Regions from separate parts of the Bradyrhizobium sp. CCBAU 11357 genome, predicted to be linked through region 1. Evidence: predicted binding sites of a transcription regulator. Region 1 holds the regulator's gene; the other holds the start of a gene.
The links. The regulator PhoB, encoded in region 1, activates phosphate uptake and scavenging genes when phosphate is short. The targets are predictions, from matches to a motif close to TGTCATNNANCTGTCAT.

Region 1 (7,345 bases):
CTCGGCACCAATCGCGTCACGGCGTTCATCGGCCCGTCGGGCTGTGGCAAGTCGACCCTGCTGCGCATCTTCAACCGGATGTACGATCTCTATCCGGGCCAGCGCGCCACCGGTCAGCTGCTGCTCGACCACACCAACATCCTCGACCCCAAGCTCGACCTCAATCTGCTGCGCGCCCGGGTCGGCATGGTGTTCCAGAAGCCGACGCCGTTCCCGATGACGATCTACGAGAACATCGCCTTCGGCATTCGTCTGTACGAGAAGATCTCGAAGTCCGAGATGGACGGCCGCGTCGAGAAGGCGCTGCGCGGCGGCGCGCTGTGGAACGAGGTCAAGGACAAGCTCAATGCCTCCGGCCTGTCGCTCTCCGGCGGCCAGCAGCAGCGCCTCTGCATCGCCCGCACCGTCGCGGTGCGGCCCGAGGTGATCCTGTTCGACGAGCCCTGCTCGGCGCTCGACCCGATCTCGACCGCCAAGGTCGAGGAGCTGATCCAGGAATTGTCCGAGAACTACACGATCGCGATCGTCACCCACAACATGCAGCAGGCGGCGCGCGTCTCCGACAAGACCGCCTTCATGTATCTCGGCGAGCTGATCGAGTTCGACGACACCAGCAAGATCTTCACGTCGCCGAGCGATCGGCGCACGCAGGATTACATCACCGGCCGGTTCGGCTGAGGAGACGGAACATGGGTTCTGAACACACCGTAAAGGCCTTCGACAGCGACCTTCAGGAGCTCACCCGCTTGGTCGCCGAGATGGGCGGCATCGCCGAGCGCATGATCGTCGATTCCGTCGACGCGCTGATCCGCCGCGACGTGGCACTCGGCCAGCGCGTCGTCACCACCGACGCCGATCTCGACGCGCTGCAGAAGCGCATCGAGGAGCGCGCCGTGCTCACCATCGCCCGTCGCCAGCCGATGGCCGTCGACCTGCGCGAGATCGTCGGCGCCATGCGCGTTGCGACCGATCTCGAGCGCATCGGAGATCTCGCCAAGAACATGGGCAAGCGCGTCGCGGCGCTGGAGACGGATTTCCATCCGCTCAAGCTGTTCCGCGGCCTGGAGCACATGACCGACCTCGTGCAGCAGCAGGTCAAGAGCGTGCTCGACGCCTATGCCGCGCACGACCTGCCGGCGGCGATGGCGGTGTGGAAGGGCGACGAGGAAGTCGACGCCATCTGCACCTCGCTGTTCCGCGAGCTCCTCACCTATATGATGGAGGATCCGCGCAACATCTCGTTCTGCATCCACCTGATGTTCTGTGCCAAGAACATCGAGCGGATCGGCGACCACGCCACCAACATCGCCGAGACCGTGTTCTACATGATCGAGGGCCAGGCGATCACCGACAAGCGGCCGAAGGGCGACATGACGACCTTCGCCACGACGGTGCCGAATACCTAAGGAGCGACGACAACATGGGCGCACGCATTATGGTGGTAGAGGACGAGGAAGCTCTCACCGAGCTTCTCCGCTACAACCTCGAAGGCGACGGCTATGACGTCGAGACGGTGATGCGCGGCGACGACGCCGACACCCGCCTCAAGGAGCACATTCCCGATCTGATCGTGCTCGACTGGATGCTGCCGGGCCTGTCGGGCATCGAGCTGTGCCGGCGGCTTCGGACCCGTCCCGAGACCAAGCAGCTGCCGATCATCATGCTCACCGCGCGCGGCGAGGAGAGCGAGCGGGTACGGGGCCTCGCAACCGGCGCCGACGATTACATCGTCAAGCCATTCTCGGTGCCGGAGCTGCTTGCGCGCGTGAAGGGCTTGCTCAGGCGCGCCAGCCCCGAGCGGCTCGCCACCGTGCTCGCCTATGGCGACATCGAGCTCGATCGCGACAAGCGCCGCGTGGCGCGCTCGGGTCGGCCGATCGATCTCGGCCCGACCGAATATCGTCTGCTGGAGTTCTTCCTGGAGCATCCCGGCCGCGTGTTCTCGCGCGAGCAGCTGCTCGATAGCGTCTGGGGCCGCGACATCTATATCGATGAGCGCACCGTCGACGTCCATATCGGCCGCCTGCGCAAGCTGCTCAATCTCGGCCGCGAGCAGGACCCGATCCGCACCGTCCGCGGCGCCGGCTACGCGCTGGATGATCGCTTCGCGAAGGCCGAGCAGACGTAAGATTTGCGAGCTGTCGGTGTGGTGAGCTGCGGCTACACCCTCAACCGTCATCCCGGGGCGCGCGCAGCGCGAGCCCGGGATCCATAACCACAGGACGTGGTTTGGCGGGGACTCGCAATAACCATCTCGCGCAATCACCGCGCCCTGTGGTTATGGTCCCCGCCCCCCGTGCGCAATCGCGCACTAGGCGGGGATGACACCGAATAATTGGAGCCGTCATCGCGTGACGGCTGCCGTCCTGGCAATCAATGAAATCGCAAGCTCAGCGCGTGCTCGGCTTCGCCGGTGCCCGACGGCGGTCCGCTGCGGGCTGATAGGCCACGCGCGAATGCTGGGCGCAATAGGGCAGGCCCGAGAGCGCCTTGCCGCCGCAGAAGAAGAAATCCGGGCTCGAGGGATCGCCGACCGGCCAGTGGCAGGTCGCCTCGTTCAATTCCAGCAGCGACAGCCGCTGGCTCATCGGCACCACGTTGTCGTAGGTCACCGGCTCGGCTTCCACCTCGACCTCGAAGGCCTGCGCCAGCGCGGTGTTGCCGCGCGCAACGGGTCGCGTCACCCGCATCATGTGCTGCGCAGGCCGTGCCTTGCGCGGCCGCGGCGCTGCCGATGAAGGGCTCTTGGCGCGGCCGGACAGGCCGAGCCGGTGCACCTTGCCGATCACGGCATTGCGGGTCACATTGCCGAGCTCCGCCGCGATCTGGCTGGCCGAAAGTCCGGCCTCCCAGAGCTTCTTCAGCTGCTCGACGCGATCATCGGACCAGGTCAAAACCGTCATTGCACCCTTTCCCTCGCTGCGCGCCTGCCATCCTGGGGGCTTCGCCGCGAATGCCTAAAGCCTTGAAAACCCGTGCCGCCAGAATCCCTTAAGGCTCGCCGGGCGCGCTCAAGACGCCCGAACGTTTACGCCGGTACATGAGGACTTTTGGGATCAGAACTACTGCACGAGATGTCGTATCTGACAATCCAAACGCTACAATATGGCGTGACTCCCGCGCAAGAGTCCGCCGACTCGCTTCCACATGTTCCGTGGTGAAAAACCCGCAAAATCGGCACCGCAAGACTACGGAATCAGCGTTTCGCGAGGCTTTCCGGGCGGCATTGACACCCGTCTTGCCAAGCATAAGATAGTGCCACGTGCCGCCCTTAAAAGGCGGCACGTTTCGTTTTCCGGGGCCGGTCAATGGTGCGTTGCGCAATGCGTGCCTCACACCGTCCGCAACATTCAAGTGACGTCATGACTAACAGCGCCGCGCCGCATTTGCTCCCCGTTTTCGCCAGGGCCGACCTCGGTTTCGAGCGCGGCGAAGGCTGCTGGCTGATCGCGACCAATGGCGATCGCTATCTCGATTTCACCTCGGGCGTGGCGGTGAATGCGCTCGGCCACGTTCATCCCGCGCTGGTCAAGGCGTTGCAGGAGCAGGCGACGAAGCTCTGGCACATGTCGAACCTGTTCCAGAGCCCCGATGGCGAGAAGCTCGCAAGCCGCCTCTGCAATGAGAGCTTCGCGGACTTCGTGTTCTTCTGCAATTCCGGCGCCGAGGCGCTGGAAGGTGTGGTCAAGCTCGTCCGCCACCATCACTTTTCCAAGGGCCATCCGGAGCGTTATCGCATCATCACCTTCGAAGGCGCCTTCCACGGCCGCACGCTGGCGACGCTCGCCGCCACCGGGTCCGCGAAATATCTCGAGGGCTTCGGTCCGCCGATGGACGGCTTCGATCAGGTGCCGCACGGCGACCTCGACGCCGTGAAGAAGGCGATCGGCCCGCACACCGCCGGCATTCTCATCGAGCCGATCCAGGGAGAGGGTGGCGTTCGTGCCGCACCTCCGGCCTTCCTGAAGGCGCTGCGCGAGCTCTGCAACGAGCGCGGACTGTTGCTCGCCTTCGACGAGGTGCAGACCGGCATGGGCCGCACCGGCGAGCTCTTTGCCTACAAGCGCACCGGCGTCACACCGGACGTGATGTCGCTCGCCAAGGCGCTCGGCGGCGGCTTCCCGATCGGCGCGGTGCTGGCGACCGCCGATGCGGCCGCCGGCATGGGGCCCGGCTCGCACGGCTCCACCTTCGGCGGCAATCCGCTCGCGATCTCGGCTGCCAACGCCGTGCTCGACGTGATGCTCAAGCCCGGCTTCTTCGACCACGTGCAGAAGATGTCGCTGCTGCTCAAGCAGAAGCTCGCCTCCGTGATCGATCGTCACCCCGATGTCGTCAGCGAGGTGCGGGGCGAGGGCCTCCTGATCGGCATCAAGGCCGTGGTGCCCTCGGGCGATCTCGTCGCGGCGCTGCGCGCCGAAAAGCTGCTCACCGTCGGGGCCGGCGACAATGTCGTGCGCTTCCTGCCGCCCTTGATCGTCACCGAAGCGGAGATCGAGGACAGCGTCGGCCGGCTCGAACGCGCCTGCACGGCGATCTCCTCCAGTCAGACCAAGCGGGCGGCAAGCTGATGAGCACGACGCCCAACAAAGCTCCAAAGCACTTCCTGGACATCAACGAGCTGCCGCTGTCGGAGCTCAAGAGCATGCTCGCCGCCTCTTCCGCCATGAAGGCGAAGCAGAAGGCGCAGCAGCCGGTCAGGCCGCTCGAAGGCAAGACGCTGGCGATGATCTTCGAGCGTCCCTCGACGCGAACCCGCGTCTCGTTCGACGTCGGCATGCGTCAGCTCGGCGGCGAGGCGATCATGCTCACCGGCGCCGAGATGCAGCTCGGCCGCGGCGAGACCATCGCCGACACCGCGCGGGTGCTGTCGCGCTATGTCGACGCCATCATGATCCGCATCCTCAATCACGATGCGCTGCTGGAGCTTGCGGCCAACGCCACGGTGCCCGTCATCAACGGCCTGACGCGGCGTTCGCATCCCTGCCAGGTGATGGCCGACCTCATGACCTATGAGGAGCATCGCGGCCCGATCGAGGGCAAGACGGTGGCCTGGACCGGCGACGACAACAACGTGCTGGCGTCCTGGGCCCATGCCGCCGAGCGCTTCAAATTCCAGCTCAATGTCGCAACGCCGCCGGAGCTCGCACCGAAAAAGGCCATGCGCGACTGGATCAAGGCGACGGGCGCGCCGATCGTTGTCGGTACCGATCCCGAGGCCGCGGTGCGCGGCGCCGATTGCGTCGTCACCGACACCTGGGTGTCGATGGGCGACAAGGAGGGCGAGCACCGTCACAACGTGCTCAAGCCCTACCAGGTCAATGCCAAGCTGATGTCGCTGGCCAAGGCGGATGCATTGTTCATGCACTGCCTGCCGGCCCATCGCGGCGAGGAGGTCACGGATGAAGTGATCGACGGCCCGCAATCGGTCGTGTTCGACGAGGCCGAAAACCGCCTGCATGCACAGAAGGGCATCTTGGCCTGGTGCTTCGACGCGGTGAAGTAGCCTTTCTGTAGCCCCCGGATGGAGCGGCAGCGAAAACCGGGGTTCTCAGCGTGCGGAACGATCTCCCCGGATTACGCTGCGCGCTCCATCCGGGCTGCGCAGCCCGTCGTTCTGAGGACGACGGAATGCGGCCGTTCCCCTTCCATTTCCGCCCATCGACCCCAGATAATGCGCCATGGTTTTCCAATCTCCTGACATGAATACCGGGCCTGAAGGCCCGGTTCGCGCGCCATCATCGGTTCCGGTCGATGACGCCGTGCTGCCTTACGAGGTCGACGCGCTCGACGTCCGCGGGCGTCTGGTGCGGCTTGGCCCTGCGCTCGACGACATCCTCACCAAGCACGATTATCCCGCGCCGGTCGGCAAGCTGCTCGGCGAGGCCATCGTGCTGACCACGCTGCTCGGCTCGGCGTTGAAATTCGAGGGCCGCTTCATTCTTCAGGCCCAGACCGATGGCCCGGTGTCGTTCCTGGTGGTCGACTACAAGGCCCCGGACCGTCTGCGCGCCTATGCGCGGTTTGATGCCTCGCGCCTGGGCACGGCAAAAGATTCCGGCACGCTGCTCGGTCGCGGCCATCTCGCCATGACCATCGACCAGGGCCCCGACATGAGCCGCTACCAGGGCCTGGTTGCGCTCGATGGCGGCAGCCTGGAAGATGCTGCTCATGAATATTTTCTGCGCTCCGAGCAGATCCCGACGCGCGTGCGCCTCGCGGTCGGCGAGGAGTGGCGCTCGAGCGACGGCGGCAAGCATCGCTGGCGCGCCGGCGGCATGCTGATGCAGTTTCTGCCGAAGGCGCCGGAGCGCGCGCGGCAGGCGGACTTGCATCCCGGCGATGCCCCTGACGGCGCCCAGGTCCACAGCGTCACCGAGGACGATGCCTGGGTCGAGGCGCGCTCGCTGATCGAAACCGTCGAAGACGTCGAGCTGATCGATCCCGAGCTCTCCGGCGAGCGGCTGCTCTACCGCCTCTTCCACGAGCGCGGTGTGCGCGTGTTCAATCCGCAGGTGCTCGAGGCGCGGTGCTCCTGCTCGCGCGATGCGGTCGCCGCGATGCTCAAGAGCTTCTCGCCCGACGACCGCGCCGCCATGGTCAAGGACGACAAGGTCGTCGTCACCTGCGAGTTCTGCTCATCGGTGTACCAGTTCACGCCGCACGAGGCAGGCGCGGAGGACGCGTAAGCCTATCCTCCGTCATTGCGAGCGAAGCGAAGCAATCCAGAGTCTTTGCGCGGTGGCAGTCTGGATTGCTTCGCTGCGCTCGCAATGACGAGGTTGGGTGCACGATGACCGGATTGGTGGGCACGACGCTTTGCGTCTTTGCCCACCCTACGGCACCCGAAGTCCACCCCCTAGTTCAACACCCGCTTGTTGTCCGGGCTGTCGAGCGAAAACGTGGGCACGTCGATCTCGAAGCGCTCGCCGGTTTCGCTGACCATCTGATAGCGGCCGGTCATGAAGCCGGAGGCGGTCGAGAGCGGCACGCCGGAGGTGTATTCGAAGCGCTCGCCGGGGGCGAGGATCGGCTGCTCGCCGACCACGCCCTCGCCCTTCACCTCCTGCTGGCGGCCGGAGGCATCGGTGATGATCCAGTGCCGCGTCTTGAGCTGCACGGTCTCCTCGCCCGAATTGGTGATGACGATGGTGTAGGACCAGAAGTAGCGCGAGCGGTCGGCCGACGATTGCTCCGGAACAAAGTTCGGCTCGACGGTCACTTCGATCTGGCGGGTCACGGCGCGGTACATGACTGCCATCATAGCGAAATCCGCCCCGGGAACCAAACCCCGCGGGCGGCTTTGGCGACATCGTCCCGCCAGAATTGGAGGAAAAGCACACCA
Region 2 (7,345 bases), on a different contig from region 1:
CGCGGCCACGAGGATCGGATCCTTGAAGCCGGCCGCCTTGAGGTCGAACAGGCCGCCGAAGCCGCCGATCTCGGCATCGGCGCCCGGCCGTGCGGTGGCGCGCACCATCGGCTTGATCAGGTCGACCAGGCGGTTGCCCGCGTCGATATCGACGCCTGAATCGGCGTAAGTGAGGCCGTTTTTGCGGTCGGTCATGCCCGATTTCCAGTGGGTTTGCGGCTGGTTACGTCGAATTCCGGGGACACGCAATGGCTCGCATGGCGCTCCCCGCTATACTATGTAGACATATCAACCGGTTCAGCCTGCAACGGGCCGGATTTGAGATCAGAACCGGTGCCGGGAAGCGCTGCGTGAGTATTCCGAACATCATTACCCTGGGCCGCATCATGCTGGTCCCGATCATCGTCTGGGCCATCGTATCGAGCCAAATGGAGGTCGCGTTCGCCGTCTTCCTCATCGCCGGCATCAGCGATGCCGTGGACGGGTTCTTGGCCAAGCGCTTCAACATGACGAGCGAGCTGGGCGCCCTGCTCGATCCGCTCGCCGACAAGGCGCTGCTGGTCTCGATCTACATGGCGCTCGGCATCTGGGGCGCGATCCCGCGCTGGATCGTGATCCTGGTGGTCTCGCGCGACATCATGATCGTCGCCGCTGTGATCGTGTCCTGGCTGTTCGACCGGCCGGTCGAGATGAAGCCGTCCAAAGTGTCCAAGCTCAACACGGTCGCGCAAGTGGCGTTCGCAGCCCTGGTGCTGGCGGCGCTTGCCTTCGGCTTCAAGCCCGCGCCCTATGATATCATCCTGATGGGTCTCGTCACGGTCCTCACGCTCTCCTCCGTGTCCCTCTATCTCGTCGAGTGGCTGCGGCACATGAGCACGATCGAGGCCAAATGAAAGTGGAAGCGGCCTCGTAAAGGCCATCTCCGCTCGATCAAATCGAATTCTCTTCGAACCGGCCGGCGCGCCGGCATGGAGCAAAGCAAGCGTGGCAGGCCGCGTTCATCCCCGACAATTGGCGTTTGCACTTCCGCATGCGGAGAGCCTCAGCCGGGATAACTTCCTCGAAGGCCCCGCCAACGCGGCCGGTCTCGGCCTGATCGACAGCTGGCCGGAATGGCCGAACCGGATCATGTGGCTGGCGGGCCCGGAGGGCAGCGGCAAGAGCCATCTCGCCGCGATCTGGGCCGAGGACGCTGGCGCCCGTTCGACCACCGCCAATGCGCTGACCGCGGCGGCCGTGCCCGGCGCGCTCGCCACCGGCGCTCTGGTGGTCGAGGATCTCAAGGCTGGGGACTTCGACGAGCGCGCCCTCTTCCACCTGATGAATCTCGCCCGCGAGGACGGCGCCTACGTCCTCTTCACCGGGCGCGAGGCGCCGGCCGCGCTTCAGATCGAGCTGCGCGATCTGCGCTCGCGCCTGCGCGCCGTTCCGGTGGTCACGCTGCTGCCGCCCGACGACCAGCTGTTCCGCGGCCTCATCGTCAAGTTCTGCGCCGACCGCCAGCTGAATGTGGACGAGAGCGTGGTCGGCTACCTCGCCAACCGCCTGGAACGGTCCTCGGCCGCCGCCCGCCGCGCCATCGAGCTGCTCGACAGCGAAGCCCTGCGGCTCGGCCGTCCCGTCACCCGGGCGCTGGCCGCCGAGCTGCTCCGGGACGCCTGACCGGCTCGCAGGCCTCCCTGAAGCCCGCTTGACGCGGGGCGGCGGCGGAACATCAATGTCATCGAAACGTCATCGCTCTAACACATGCTCCCGCCGATTTTGCGCTTAAGTCGCAATTGGGGTGAACTGGATGGACCGACTTCTGATGGACTCTGCGCAAGCTGTTGAAACCAAAGAGAAAGCCCCGGAAACCGAGGGCCTCCCGGCAATCGCGTCCAGCCCCGAGCGGTTCATCAACCGCGAGCTGTCCTGGCTGCATTTCAACCGCCGCGTCCTGGAGGAATCGGTCAACCCCAGCCACCCCGTGCTGGAGCGGGTGCGATTCCTGTCGATCTCGGCGAATAACCTCGACGAGTTCTTCATGGTCCGCGTTGCCGGCATCAAGGCCCAGGTGCGCGAGGGCATTGCCGAACGCAGCCCCGACGGCCTGACGCCGTCCGAGCAGCTCGCGCTGATCAACCGGACCGTCTCCCAGCTCGCCTCCGACCAGCAGGCGATCTGGCGCGACCTGCGCGGCACGCTGGCCGATGTCGGCATCGTGCTGGTCGACGGCAAGGACGTCACCAAGGCTGAACGGACCTGGATCGAGGACTACTTCCTCAACAACGTGTTCCCGCTGCTGACGCCGCTGGCGATCGATCCGGCCCACCCCTTCCCGTTCATTCCGAGCCTCGGCTTCACCATCGCGCTGCACCTCACGCGCGCCGCCGACGGCAAGCAGATGAACGCGCTGATCCGCATGCCCGGCAAGATCGACCGCTTCATCCGCCTGCCGGCGGAGGGCACGGTGCGCCTGATCTCGCTGGAACAGGCCACCGCCCTGTTCATCAATCGCCTGTTCCCCGGCTACAATCTGCACGGCCATGGCGCCTTCCGTATCATTCGCGACTCCGAGCTCGAAATCGAGGAAGAGGCCGAAGACCTCGTCCGCCTGTTCGAGACCGCGCTGAAGCGCCGCCGCCGCGGATCGGTGATCCGGCTCGAGATCGACGCCAAGATGCCGGAGGAGCTGCGCAGCTTCGTGCAGCACGCGCTCTCGGCGGCCGACGACGAGGTGTTCCTGGTCGACGGCGTGCAGGCGATGAACGAGCTCTCGCAGCTGACCCGGCTCGACCGGCCCGACCTCGAATTCACCCCTTACGTGCCGCGCCATCCCGAACGCGTGCGCGAGCATGGCGGCGACATCTTCGCCGCGATCCGGCAGAAGGACCTGATCGTCCATCATCCCTACGAGTCGTTCGACGTCGTCGTGCAGTTCCTGCAGCAGGCCACGCGCGACCCCGATGTCGTCGCGATCAAGCAGACGCTCTACCGCACCTCCAACAACTCACCGATCGTGCGCGCGCTCGCCGAAGCGGCCGAAGCCGGCAAATCCGTCACTGCACTGATCGAGCTGAAAGCGCGGTTCGACGAGGAAGCCAACATCCGCTGGGCGCGCGATCTCGAACGCGCCGGCGTGCAGGTCGTCTACGGCTTCCTCGAACTGAAGACGCACGCAAAGCTCTCGATGGTGGTGCGCCGCGAGGGCGGCAGCCTGACGACCTACGTCCACACCGGCACCGGCAACTATCACCCGGTCACCGCGCGCATCTACACCGACCTTTCCTACTTCACCTCGGACCCGACCATTGGCCGCGATGCCGCGCGCGTGTTCAATTTCATCACCGGCTATGCCGCGCCGAGCGATCTGGAAAAGATGGCCGTGTCGCCGCTGACCTTGCGCAAGCGCATCATCGAGCACATCCAGGGCGAGACCGCGCATACGCGGCACGGCCGTCCGGGCGCGGTCTGGATGAAGATGAATGCGCTGGTCGACCCCGACATCATCGATGCGCTCTACGAGGCGTCCCAGGCCGGCGTCCAGGTCGAGCTCGTGGTGCGCGGTATCTGCTGCCTCAGGCCCGGCATTCCCGGCCTGTCGGAGAACATCCGCGTCAAGTCGATCATCGGCCGTTTCCTGGAACATGGCCGAATCTACTGCTTCGGCATGGGCCAGGGCCTGCCCAGCGCGAAAGCGGCTGTGTATATCTCCTCTGCCGACATGATGCCGCGAAACCTCGACCGCCGCGTCGAGGTGCTGTGTCCGCTGCAAAATCCGACGGTGCATCAGCAGGTTCTCGAACAGATCATGGTCGCGAACCTGAAGGACAATGAGCAGAGCTGGCAGTTGTTGCCGGATGGGTCTTCAACGCGTATGAAGACCGCGAAGGGCGAGGAGCCTTTCAACGTCCACAACTACTTCATGACGAATCCGAGTCTGTCTGGCCGTGGAAAGTCGCTCAAGGAATCCTCGCCGCGTCGTCTCACGCGCCGGAACGAACGCCATCAATCCTGATCGGGGATTTGCGACGTGAAGCGGCCGCGCAAGCGCGGCTCGAGCGTCGCGGTTATCGACATCGGCTCCAACTCGGTCCGCCTCGTCGTCTACGAGGCGCTGGCGCGCAGCCTCATCCCGATCTTCAACGAGAAGACGCTGTGCGGCCTCGGACGCGAGGTGCAGAGCACGGGCCTGCTTGCGCCCGACGCCGTCGACAAGGCGCTGACCTCGCTGAAACGGTTTCGCGCGCTGTGCCGGGTGATGCAGGTCGGACGCGTGTTCGCGATCGCGACCGCGGCGTGCCGCGACGCCTCCAACGGTCCCGATTTCATCGCCAAGGCCGAGCGCATCTGCGCGGTGAAGATCGAGATCCTGTCGGGCCCGCGGGAGGCGCGGCTCTCGGCGCTCGGCGTGATCTCCGGCATCCACCTCCCCGACGGCATCGTCGGCGACCTCGGCGGCGGCTCGCTGGAGCTGATCGACGTGCGCAGGAACGCGGTGCGCAGCGGCGTGACGTTGCCGCTCGGCGGTCTCGCGCTCCAGGATCTCGCGCACAAATCGCTCAAGCGTGCCGATCGCATCGTGCGCGAGGAGATCGACGAGGTGCCGCAGCTGACTGCAGGCCGCGGCCGCACCTTCTACGCCGTCGGCGGCACCTGGCGCGCGCTCGCGCGCATCCACATCATCCAGAGCGGCTATCCGCTCCAGGTGATGCACGGCTATTCCATCCCCGCTGCTGAAGCGCTCGACTTCTCGCGCCGCCTGCGGCGCCTCGCCGCCGCCAACATGCTTGCCGACATCGAGATCGTCGCCGATGCGCGGCGCCCTCTCCTCACCTATGCGGCGCTGGTGCTCGAGCACATCATCCGGGTCGCAAAACCCAAGACGATCGTGTTCTCGACCTTCGGCGTGCGCGAGGGCCTGCTGCACGAGAAGCTGTCGGAGTCCGAACGGACCAAGGACGGGCTGATCTGCGCGGCCGAGGAGCTGAACCAGCTGCTGTCGCGTTCAGCCAAACACGCGCGGGAGCTGATCGCCTGGACCGACCGCCTGGTGCGCGTCGTCAAGCTGCGCGAGACGGAAGAGGACCGTCGCCTCCGCCACACCGCGTGCCTGCTCTCCGACATCGGCTGGCGCGTGCATCCCGATCATCGCGGCGAACAGACGCTCAGCCTCGTCGTCAACGGCAATTTCGGCGCGATCACCCACATCGAGCGCGCCTTCGTCGGCCTGTCGGTGTTCTATCGCTATGCCGGCCTCAGCGAGGAGAACCAGCCGCCGGCCACCATGCAGGAGCTGCTGACGCCGGCGCAACTCGAACGCGCGCGCCTCCTGGGCGCTGCATTCCGCGTCGCGCATCTGATCTCGGCCGCACGTCCCGGCGTGCTGCCCGCCACGCATTTCCGCAGCCAGGGCCGCAAATTGATGCTGGTGTTCGAGCACCGGCTCGGCGACCTCGTCGCCGACCGCGTCGGCAGCCGCTTCCGTCAGCTCGCCCGCCTGATCGGCCGCTCGGGATCGATCGTGCGGCGCTGACAATGGCGGCGAGTGCTCACCTCTCCCTGCGGGAGAGCTGAACAGCAATCCTCGGAAAACTCTATTCCGCCGAAGCCTTGGCGTGCTGCTCGGAGGATGCCAGCGCGACGGCGGTCAGCCTGCGCCGGCGCCAGATGGTGCCGACCGCCAGCACGACGAGGACGCCGAGTGCGGCGCAGAGAAATTCGGGGCCGGCCCCGCCATGGCCGAATTGCGGCGGGATGCGGAATACCCCGAGCATGGCGTCGAGCGAGGCGCCGAACGGGCCCTCGAACAGCGCGTGCAGTCGCGGCGCGACGCCGGGATCGGTCGCGATCACCTCGCCCGAGATCCAGCCGAGCAATGCCGCGCCAGCCCAGACCAGGACCGGCAGCCTTTCCAGCAGCGCCATGATCAGCGCCGCGCCGGCGACGATCAGCGGCACGCTGATGGCAAGGCCGAGGATCAGGAGCGGCACGCTGCCATTGGCGGCGGCGGCGACCGCAATGACGTTGTCGAGACTCATGACGATGTCGGCGACCACGACGATCTGGATCGCCTGCCAGAGATGCGCGGCAGCGTCGACGTCGTCATCGTCATCGTGTTCCGGCACCAGGAGCTTGGCCGCGATCACGATCAGCGCAAGGCCGCCGACCAGCTTGAGATACGGCAACTCCATCAGCGTGGCGACGATACCGGTGAAGATGATCCGCAGCATCACCGCTGCGCCAGCACCGAAGATCATGCCCCACAGCCGATGCCGCGGCGACAGGCCGCGGCACGCGAGCGCGATCACCAGCGCATTGTCGCCGGAGAGCAGGATGTTGATCCAGATGATCTTGCCGACCGCGATCCAGAAGGTCGGCGCAGCCATCTCGTTGCGGAACTGGGTGAAGAATGCCCCGATCGTAGCGGGATCGAAGATCTGCCAGAGCCAGTCCACAATGAGTCCTTTCGCCCGTTGTTTCTAACCTGCCGGCTGGATCAGCCGACGATCTCGTTGCCCGAGAAGAACTGCGCGATCTCGATCGCGGCGGTCTCCGGCGCATCCGAACCGTGCACCGAGTTCTCGCCGATCGACTTGGCGTAGAGCTTGCGCACGGTGCCCTCGGCGGCCTTGGACGGATCGGTCGCGCCCATCACCTCGCGGTACTTGGCGATCGCGCCCTCGCCTTCCAGCACCTGAACCACGACCGGGCCGGAGGTCATGAACGCCACGAGCTCGCCGAAGAAGGGGCGCGCCTTGTGGACGGCGTAGAAGGTCTCGGCCTGCTCCTTGGTCATGCGGATGCGCTTCTGCGCCACGATGCGCAGGCCTGCCTTCTCGATCACGGCGTTGACCGCGCCGGTCAGGTTACGCTCGGTCGCGTCGGGCTTGATGATCGAGAACGTGCGTTCGATGGCCATAATGTTGTCCTTGGGGAAGAAGGCGGGTGGTTGTCGAGTTGCGGGGCTTATATCGGCGCCTTTGCCGGACGGCAAGCGACCGCCGAAACGGCCGCACAGGCGCTTCGCCGCAGGCGGCCGGCGTCCGATTTAAGCTTGGATGACAACAATTTCACCCAGATGAACCCAATCTGAAACCGCCGTGAGGGTCCGGTTCAGCTTCGCCAGCGTAAGGTGGCTCCATCGAAACCGAAGCCTGATCGTCAGGCGGACCGTTTCGGAGGCCTTTCCATCGACGCGGATCCCCCCGCGCCGGCAGTTTTGAGGAGATCACCATGTTGAGGAAACTTTCGCTTGCCGCTGTCGCCGCGGTTGCGCTCGGTGCCGCGCTGGCGCCGACCTCGGCCTCCGCTCATTGGCATGGCGGCGGCCCGGGCTGGCATGGCGGTGGCGGCTGGCACGGCG

Region 2: a site for PhoB is predicted at 1,719-1,735, ahead of XI05_RS29200 (RNA degradosome polyphosphate kinase). Genes of this name have one in related genera too.

The regions. Positions count from the first base shown of each region.
Region 1 covers NZ_LBJW01000095.1:86,142-93,486, forward strand. The annotation lists gene pstB (phosphate ABC transporter ATP-binding protein PstB) at 1-678, shown strand, start outside; gene phoU (phosphate signaling complex protein PhoU) at 690-1,406, shown strand; gene phoB (phosphate regulon transcriptional regulator PhoB) at 1,421-2,128, shown strand; gene XI05_RS14575 (GcrA family cell cycle regulator) at 2,391-2,903, opposite strand; gene XI05_RS14580 (aspartate aminotransferase family protein) at 3,363-4,571, shown strand; gene argF (ornithine carbamoyltransferase) at 4,571-5,506, shown strand; gene XI05_RS14590 (Hsp33 family molecular chaperone) at 5,682-6,689, shown strand; gene apaG (Co2+/Mg2+ efflux protein ApaG) at 6,860-7,252, opposite strand.
Region 2 covers NZ_LBJW01000109.1:157,746-165,090, forward strand. The annotation lists gene purM (phosphoribosylformylglycinamidine cyclo-ligase) at 1-195, opposite strand, end outside; gene XI05_RS29190 (CDP-alcohol phosphatidyltransferase family protein) at 351-893, shown strand; gene XI05_RS29195 (DnaA ATPase domain-containing protein) at 985-1,662, shown strand; gene XI05_RS29200 (RNA degradosome polyphosphate kinase) at 1,808-3,997, shown strand; gene ppx (exopolyphosphatase) at 4,013-5,515, shown strand; gene XI05_RS29210 (TerC family protein) at 5,577-6,437, opposite strand; gene ndk (nucleoside-diphosphate kinase) at 6,479-6,901, opposite strand; gene XI05_RS29220 (sulfur globule protein precursor) at 7,216-7,345, shown strand, end outside.